2 regions of the Variovorax sp. LG9.2 genome follow, and region 2 is predicted to be linked to the other one. Evidence: riboswitches for the same ligand, from Rfam matches in the RefSeq annotation. Region 2 holds a riboswitch; the other holds the start of a gene.
What was found. Region 2 has a riboswitch for glycine ahead of gcvT (glycine cleavage system aminomethyltransferase GcvT). Riboswitches for the same ligand answer to the same signal wherever they lie in the genome.
Positions count from the first base shown of each region.

Region 1: linked by a shared signal. The riboswitch ahead of QN413_RS22060 (D-amino acid dehydrogenase) and the one ahead of gcvT (glycine cleavage system aminomethyltransferase GcvT) in region 2 are both predicted to bind glycine.

Region 1 is NZ_JASJXB010000030.1:830-5,234, reverse strand. It holds gene QN413_RS22070 (ligase-associated DNA damage response DEXH box helicase) at 1-686, shown strand, start outside; gene QN413_RS22065 (hypothetical protein) at 729-1,280, shown strand; gene QN413_RS22060 (D-amino acid dehydrogenase) at 1,267-2,541, opposite strand; glycine riboswitch at 2,570-2,678, opposite strand; glycine riboswitch at 2,691-2,783, opposite strand; gene pdeM (ligase-associated DNA damage response endonuclease PdeM) at 2,906-3,631, shown strand; gene QN413_RS22050 (cyclic nucleotide-binding domain-containing protein) at 3,628-4,239, shown strand; gene QN413_RS22045 (DUF3606 domain-containing protein) at 4,275-4,405, opposite strand, start outside.
Region 2 is NZ_JASJXB010000014.1:28,884-33,288, reverse strand. It holds gene QN413_RS15530 (type II secretion system F family protein) at 1-589, shown strand, start outside; gene QN413_RS15525 (DUF192 domain-containing protein) at 594-959, shown strand; gene QN413_RS15520 (TadE family protein) at 956-2,143, shown strand; glycine riboswitch at 2,182-2,268, shown strand; glycine riboswitch at 2,285-2,412, shown strand; gene gcvT (glycine cleavage system aminomethyltransferase GcvT) at 2,427-3,635, shown strand; gene gcvH (glycine cleavage system protein GcvH) at 3,660-4,037, shown strand; gene gcvP (aminomethyl-transferring glycine dehydrogenase) at 4,053-4,405, shown strand, end outside.

The DNA.
Region 1 (4,405 bases), on a different contig from region 2:
ACGGCTTCGAGCTGCTCTGCGCCACTGAGGTCGACTGGCCGGCGCTGCTGCCACAGGTGCTGGCGCCGGTGGACGAGGCGACGCTGTTGCACGAGGTGCTCGAAAGCCTGAATGCGGGCGAGCTGGCACAGCGTCGATTTCGCGAAATCGCGCGTGTGTCCGGACTGATCTTCCAGGGCTATCCGGGCGAGAAGCGCAGCAACAAGCAGCTGCAGGCCTCGTCGTCGCTGTTCTGGGAGGTGTTCCGCAAATACGATCCGCAGAACCGGCTGCTGCTGCAGGCCGAGCAGGAACTGCTCGCGCAGGAACTGGAGATCGGCCGCTTGCGCGCGAGCCTCGCGCGCTTGAACACGCAGCAGCTGGTCGTGCAAACGCTGGCGCGCCCGACACCGTTCGCATTCCCTTTGATGATCGAGCGCTTCCGCGAAAAGCTCACGAACGAAAGCGTGGCCGACCGCATCGCGCGCATGGTCGAGCAACTGGAGAAGGCAGCGGGTGGGGCGGTGCCGGTAGGCGGCGTGGAGGGCGTCAGGAGCACGCTGGCGTTCGGCAGCGAGCGTCGTCCGGCCAGGGTCAAAGGCAGCGGGATCGGCAACGACAGCGGCGGCGAAAGTGCCGACGGCCAGAGCGCACGGAAGCGACCCCGTCGCGAGCGCAAGCCGTCGCGACCATTGCCGCCGCTCTAGCCTCGATGGTCCCCATCGGTCGGGGTACAAAATGCCGCACGCATGACCCCCTCCATCCAGTTCCGCCGCCAGCTCATCGTCGCCATCCTGCTCGGTGCCGCGGTCGTCGGTGCCTTCATCCGGCATTACGCCGAACCGGGTGCGCTGCGCAACGTCGGCACTCTGATGATGTTGATCTGGGTGCCGATCGTCGGCAACATCGTCGGCTGGCTCATCGGCAGGATCAAGCGCAAGCCGCAGACCACGGTCGCCGGTACGCTGCCGCCGACTTTCGTTGCCGGCAGTGCGTTCAAGCCGCAGGCGCTGGTCGACATCACCTTGCGTCCGGCCAGCGTGCCGGTGGAAGACAAGGCCATCGCCGAGGGCGAGCATCACTGCGCCTTCGTCGTCGACAACCAGGCTTTCTCGGCGCGCTGGCTGCTGCCGCAAGGAGCGGCGGTGCTGCGACGCGGGCAGTCGCGCGCAGTGCAGGTCGAGTTCCTGGCGCCAGCCGTGGCACTGCCACTGTTCACCGCAGACACCCGCTTCCGGATGCTGGTCGGTCAGTCGTTCATCGGCGACGGCCGTGTGGTGGGACTGATCACGCCTTCGTGAAGGCGAAGTCCACTTCGGGCGTCAGGCCGCTGACGATGCGAGCGATCGATTTGCCGGAGCCGCAGGCATGCGTCCAGCCCAGCGTGCCGTGGCCGGTGTTGAGGAAAAAGTTCGGCAGCTTGGTCTTGCCGATCAGTGGCACGTTGCTCGGCGTAGCCGGGCGCAAGCCGGTCCAGAACTGCGCTTGCGTCGCATCGCCGGCGCCGGGGAACAGGTCTTCGACGCGCTTCACGATGGCTTCGCAACGCACGCGGTTCAGGTCGCGGTCGTAGCCGTTGAGTTCGGCGGTGCCGGCGATGCGCAGGCGGTCGCCGCGGCCGTCTTCGGCGGTGTAGCGCGAGAACACGAGCTTGAATTCGTCGTCGGTCAACGAGACCTGATGCGCCTTCGATGCGTCTTTCACCGGCATCGTCACCGAGTAGCCTTTGGCCGGATAGATAGGCAGTCGTATGCCGAGCGGTTTGGCGTAGATCGGGCTGAGCGAGCCCATCGCCAGCACATACGAATCGGCCTGCAACTTCTGGAACCGGCCTTCGATATCGGTCGCTTCGACATGTTCGATCTTGCCGCCGGCTTGGCGGATCGCGGTCACCGTGTGGCTCATCAGAAACTTGACGCCGGCCACTTCGCAGAGCTTGACCAGTTCGCGTGCGAAGCGGTTGGCATCGCCCGATTCGTCTTCGGCCGTGTAGGTGGCGCCGGCCAGGCGTGACCGCACATGCGCCAGCGCAGGCTCGATCCTGATGGCCTCGTCGGCCGAGATCACCAGACGCTCGCAACCGAGGGCGCGCATCTGTTCGCTCGGCTTCAACGCGCCGTCGAACTCTTTTTCGTCGGTGTAGAAATGCAGGATGCCCTGTGTGCGCTCGTCGTAGGCGATGCCGGCGTCGCGCCGCAGCGCCTGCAGCATGCTGCGGCTGTAGGTTCCGAGCCGAACGATCTGCTCGATGTTGTGCCGCGTGCGCGCCGGCGTGCATTCGCGCAGGAACTCCAGGCCCCATAGCCATTGGCGCATGTCGGCACGAATGCGAAAGAGCAGTGGCGCATCTTCCTTGCCTAGCCACTGCAGCACCTTGAGCGGTGCGCTCGGGTTGGCCCAGGGTTCGGCATGGCTGACCGAGATCTGGCCGCCGTTGGCGAAGCTGGTTTCTGCGGCCGGTGTGGCTTGCCGGTCGATCACGGTCACTTCGTGGCCGAGCTGTTGGAGGTAGTAGGCAGAGGTGACGCCGAGCAAGCCGGCGCCGAGAACGATCACGCGCATGGGAGGACCTTTTGAAAGTATTTCAATGGCCGCTCCCCCTGTCCTTGGTACCTGAGAGATTCGTGCTGCAAGAGAGGCTTGCGGCAGTTGCTCCTTCGGTGCGTCACTTGGCGTGACGGCTCTCCAGACGGCTTTTCAAAAGGTGCAGTACACAACCGGCGTGCGGTTTACCTGAGCGTTCATGGGAGTTTGCGCCTTCGGTGGGCCGTTCTGACGAACGCCCGCTCTCCTGCAGTGCAACGAGTTTAACCATGCGTGGTCACAAATTGCTGACAATTTGAGACACTGCACTCCCTTTTGACGTTCCGCCGATTCCTGCCTTTCCTCCACCGCTGCCATCGCCTCTGTCATCACCCCGCCGCTCGTGTCTCCTTCTCTTCCTTGCCAGGTCCAATGGGCCGATGAAACCCTGCAGTTGCTTCCTGAGCGCGCCATCTGGTGGCCCACCGGGCAAGTTCTCTTTGTCGCCGACTTGCATCTCGGCAAGGCCGCAACGTACCGCGCGCTCGGTCAGCCGGTGCCGGGCGGCACCACGCTCGAAAACCTCGCGCGACTCGACGCGCTGATTGAACGTCACGCGCCTAGGCGCATCGTTTTTCTCGGCGACTTCCTGCATGCCGCGCAGGCGCGCAGCGTGCTCACCACGCTGCAGGTCTGGCGCGACGGTCATGCAGATATCGACATGACGCTGGTGCGCGGCAACCACGACCGCCGCGCGGGCGATCCGCCGGCGTCGCTGCGCATCGACGTGGTCGACGAGCCCTGGCTCATCGGCCCGTTCGCCTGCTGCCACCATCCGCAAACGCACCCGACGCACTTCGTTCTGGCGGGCCATCTGCATCCGGCGTGCAAGCTGTACGGGCGCGGTAGGGACAGCTTGCGCATGCCGTGCTTCGTCAGCGAGGCGCGCCAGGCCATCCTGCCGGCGTTCGGCGAGTTCACTGGCGGCTGGCTGGTGGAGGCGGCACCGGGTCGACGCTTTCACGGTGTCGGCGGTGCGGCGGTGTGGGCGTTACCCGTGGCCACCCTGTCCAACATGGCGGGGCAGGTTGCCCACGCTTCGATCACTTCTCGAGGTTTCGCCAAATGAACAATTCCGTGGTGAAGCCCGATCTTCGCGAGCGCGCCGCACGCCTGCTGATGCTCGCGGCGCCATTGGCCCAGCTCGAACTCGAAGACGCGCTCATCGTCATCGATGCGATGGAGCCGGCTTTCGTGCGTGCCGGCTTGATCCTGATGGAACAGGACGAGGCCGACGACACCGACTACATGGCGCTGGTGCTCGAAGGCGAGGTGCGTGCCGAAAGCGGGACCGGCGTGACCGGTGAAGAGATCGTGGTGTCGGTGATCGGCCCGGGCAGCCTGATCGGCGAGATGGGCTTGCTCGACGGCGCGCCGCGTTCAGCCACCTGCACCGCGTTGACCGACCTCAAGCTCGCGACGTTGTCGCGCGAGGCTCTGATGTCATTGATCGACGGCCATCCCACGGTGGCAGCACGCCTGCTACTGGCCATCTCGAAAGGCCTTTCGGACCGGCTGCGTGACAGCAACCGGCGCTTGCGTTTGCTGATGCAGGTAACGCGGGCGGTTCAGCTGGAGCTGAACGCGGCGCATTCGATCAACATGAAGTTGCTGGTACCGGCCGTGGCGGCGGTGGCGGCGGTGGCGGCATCGACGAGGCCAACCGAGGGCGCTTGATTCGCTGCGGGTGCCAGGCGGCTCGCTTGCCCCGATCACTTGCCCAAATAGTGCCGTACCTTCTCGGTGGAGACGCCGGCTGCAGCCACGGCCGACCTAAGCTTGGCTTCGGTCACGCTGAAGGTCTGCGTCCAATAGCGCAGCTCGTGCGCCTCGTTCACGTTGA
Region 2 (4,405 bases):
CGGGCTCGGCCTGTGGACCGCGGGCATGCTCAACGCGGTGGCAGGCACCAAGGTGTGGATCATGCTGCTGGGCTGCGTGCTGGGCTGGTTCTATCCGGTCATGTGGATGCGCGACCGGCGCAAGCGCCGCGACAAGGACATCCTGCGCACCCTCCCGGGCTACCTCGACATGATCACGCTGTGCTGCCAGGCCGGGCTGAGCCTCACAGGCGCCATTGCGCAGGCCGTGCAGAAAGGCCCGAAGGGTGCGTTGGGCGAAGAGTTCGACCGGATGATGCGCGAGATGCGCACCGGCGCGAGCCGCATGGACGCCCTCAATGCGCTGGCCGACCGGCTCGACAACCGGCACATCAAGAGCCTGGTGTCGAATCTGACGCAGGCCGAATCGCTTGGCGCCAGCCTGGCCGACACGCTCTCGGCCATTTCGGACCAGCGCCGCACCGAGCGTTTTCAGCATGCCGAGAAGCTGGCCATGGAAGCGCCGGTGAAGATGATCGGGCCGCTGGTCATCTTCATTTTTCCGGTGACTTTCATCATCATCTTTTTTCCGCTGGTGATGGAGTTCCTTGCGTCGACGCGGACGAACTGAATCCATGCGTGCCGTTCACCTTTTTGCCACGTCGACGGCGCAGCCGATCGGCCCGGTGCGCATTGCCGAAAGCGGCTGGGACCGCACGCGCGGGTTACTCGGCCGGCCGGAGTTGCAGGGCAGCGAGGGCCTCTTCATCACGCGCTGTAGTTCGGTCCACACCGTCGGCATGCGGCATGACATCGACGTCGTCTTCGTCGATCGCACCGGCCGCATCGTGCGCATCGCGGAGCGCCTCGCACCGATGCGCATGGCGATGTGTCGGAAGGCTGCGAGCGTGCTCGAACTGGCGGCAGGCCAGGCGCGCGCACTCGGACTCTTCGTCGGTACGAGCTTGCACGGATGGCAAACCGAAAAGGAACCCGCATGACCGCGCGACCCGCCCACCGGCCCAGCGGCCGAAGCCGCCAGCACGGCATCTCGATGACCGAGACGCTGATCGCACTGCCCGTGCTCATCCTGTTCGTGATGTGCCTCGTGCAGTTCGGCCTGATCTACCGAACGCGGCTGACGCTGGAATACGCAGCGCACGAGGCCGCGCGGGCCGGCTCGCTCAACAACGGCATGCCACTGCCCTTCATCATGCGCATGCCCAATGCGACGGGCTGGGGCGCGGTGAACAGCGCGGCACTGGAGACCACCACCAACGTACTGACGCGCGGCAGCGTCTGGCAAGGACTGGTCAAGGGAATGATGCCGCTCAATGTGCGCGAAGCCAGCCCTGGCGGTCTCGTCAAAGGCTGGGTCGACACCAACAAGGACCTGATCGAATCGGCTTGCATCGAGTACCTGAACCCGACGCAACATGCCTTTATCGACTGGTCGTTCGTCGAGAACTTCGGCGAGAACCGCTGGGTGGTGCAGATCCCGAACGACACGATGCGCTACCGAAAGCCCTTGCCCTACGACTACAAGGCGAAGGCGCTGTCGACCGGCGCCGGCATCAACGACCCGACGCCGCCCGACGGCGAACTGCGTGGCGCTATTTCGAACGAGACGCTGGGCGAAGCGAGCGTGCTGCACTTGCGCGTGCACTACGGTTATCGGCTCGGTATCCCTATTGCGAATCGCCTGATCGTGAAAGCGTTGCAGGGCTACCAGTTCGTCGCCGAGGCTTACTTCAAGGTGCTGTCACCCGATGGCGCCACCGCACCCGCAGGCGACTTCCGGCTCACTCAGCTGGACGCGTTCTACCTCGACCAAGGCAAGATTCCGCTGACTGCCGAAGGCGTCGTCGGCATGGAGTCGCCGATCTACTGGCATCCGTTCTATGCCTTCGGCCCTAAAAGCGATCGCAGCATCGATCTGCAATGGGATCCGCAGTGGAACAACAATCTGGGTAACAACGTGCTGGAAGCACCGGGCGATGCGATGACCAATGTGTTTGCCTTCGTGCGCAACAACAGCACCGAGTGGGCGAACCAGTTGCTGGGCAGCGGCCTGGATGCACTGGGCGACAAGGTCGGTACGGCCAATGCGTTTTGTCCGGCCATATGGAGTGGTGCAGTCACGGGTGCGCTTGCTGGCATACCCAACCCGGGTGGCGGGCCCTGAGCACAAAGAAACATCTGCCGCCGGTTCATCCACTACACTGGCCCGGGTCAGGAGAGCGCCCCGCACGACGGGACCGCCGAAGGCGCAGGAACCCTCCAAACGCTCAGGCAAAAGGACTGACACAGCGCCCGCGAAATCGGGCGTTTCCTTGCTGGAGAGAGACCGGCCCGCGTCGACTCGATTGAGATGTCGACATGCACCGGTCCACCGAAGGAGCAAACCCCGATCGTGGGGTGAATCTCTCAGGTAAAGCGGACAGCAGGGGTGGCCCATGGCTTGCGTCATGGCATTCGACCGCCCCTTTTTGTTGCTGGAAATCGCCATGGCCGACGCGCTGCAGAAAACCCCGCTCCACGACCTGCACGTCGAACTCGGCGCCCGCATGGTGCCGTTCGCCGGCTACTCGATGCCGGTGCAATACCCGGCTGGCCTGATCGCCGAACACAAGCACACGCGCAACGCCGCGGGCCTGTTCGACATCTCACACATGGGCCAGCTGCGGCTGGTCGGGCCCGATGCGGCGGCAGCTTTTGAAACGCTGATGCCGGTCGACGTCATCGGCCTCGCGCCGGGCAAGCAGCGCTACGGCCTGCTGCTGAACGACGAAGGCGGCATCCTCGACGACCTGATGTTCTTCAACGAAGGACAGGACTCGATCTTCGTCATCGTGAACGGCGCCTGCAAGGTGGCCGACCTGGCGCACATCCAGCGCAAGATCGGCAGCCGATGCGAGGTCCAGCCGTTGCCCGACCATGCTTTGCTCGCGTTGCAGGGGCCGCAGGCTGCGGCCACGATGGCGCGCCTGTGTCCAGGCATCGAAAAGTTCGTTTTCATGACCGGCGGTGCGGTGTTGATCAACCACGGCGACGGTCCAAAGATCCCGGTCTTCGTCACGCGCAGTGGCTACACCGGCGAAGACGGTTTCGAGATCTCGATGGCCGCGCGCGATGCCGAAGCGCTTGCGCGACTGCTGCTGGCACAACCCGAAGTCCAACCCATCGGCCTGGGCGCGCGCAACTCGCTGCGGCTCGAAGCCGGGCTGTGCCTGTACGGCAGCGACATCGACAGCACGACGACGCCCGTCGAAGCCGCGCTCAACTGGGCGATCCAGAAAGTGCGACGCGCCGGAGGTACGCGCGAAGGCGGTTTTCCGGGCGCAGACAAGGTGTTGGCACAGCTCACTGCCTCGACCGGCGGCGCAGGTCATACCGATCACGCGACGCTCAAGCGCAAGCGCGTCGGCCTGGTCGCGCTGGAGCGCATCCCGGTGCGCGACGGCACGCTGCTCGAATCGTTCGAGGGCGGACTGGCCATCGGCCAGGTCACCAGCGGCCTGCCTGGCCCGACCGCCGAACGGCCGATCGCGATGGCTTATGTCGCGTTGGCTTATGCCGAGCCCGGTACGCGCATTCAGGCGATCGTGCGCGGCAAGCCGGTCCCGATGGAAGTGACCACGCTGCCTTTCGTTCCGACGCACTATTTCAGAGGCTGAATTTTTTTCCCAAGGAGTTTTCAGATGACAGTCAAATACACCAAAGACCACGAGTGGGTCGATGCCGCCGAGGCAGGCGCTTCGGTCACCGTCGGCATCACGGTCCACGCGCAGGACGCACTGGGCGATGTCGTCTTCGTCGACCTGCCTGAAGTCGGCAAGACCTTTGCGCAGGGCGAAGTCGCCGGCGTGGTCGAGTCGGTCAAGGCCGCGGCCGACGTCTTCATGCCGCTGTCGGGCGAGGTCACTGAAGTGAACGAGGCTTTGCGCGCCGACCCATCGCTGGCCAACAGCGACCCGCTCGGCGCCGGCTGGTTCTTCAGGGTGAAGCTCGCCGATGCGCTGCAGCTCGATGCGCTGATGGACGCACCCACCTACGACAAGTTTTCCAGCGAAGCCTGATCACGCACCATGCCGATGTCTGCACTGCCCTCCTTGCCTTCCCTGCCTTCGTTTCGTGAACTCGAAAACGCAGATGAATTCATCGCGCGCCACATCGGCATCGAAGCGGCCGACGAGGCGCGCATGCTGCCCGTCATCGGCTCGGCCACGCGCAAGGAACTGATCGACGGCATCGTGCCGCCATCGATCCGTCGAAGCAAGCCGATGGATCTTCCGCCGCCGATCAGCGAAGCCGGCGCATTGGCCGAACTCAAGGCGATCGCGGCGAAGAACAAGGTCGCGCGCAACTTCATCGGGCAGGGCTACTACGGCACCTACACACCCGGCGTGATCCTGCGCAACATCCTCGAAAACCCCGCCTGGTACAC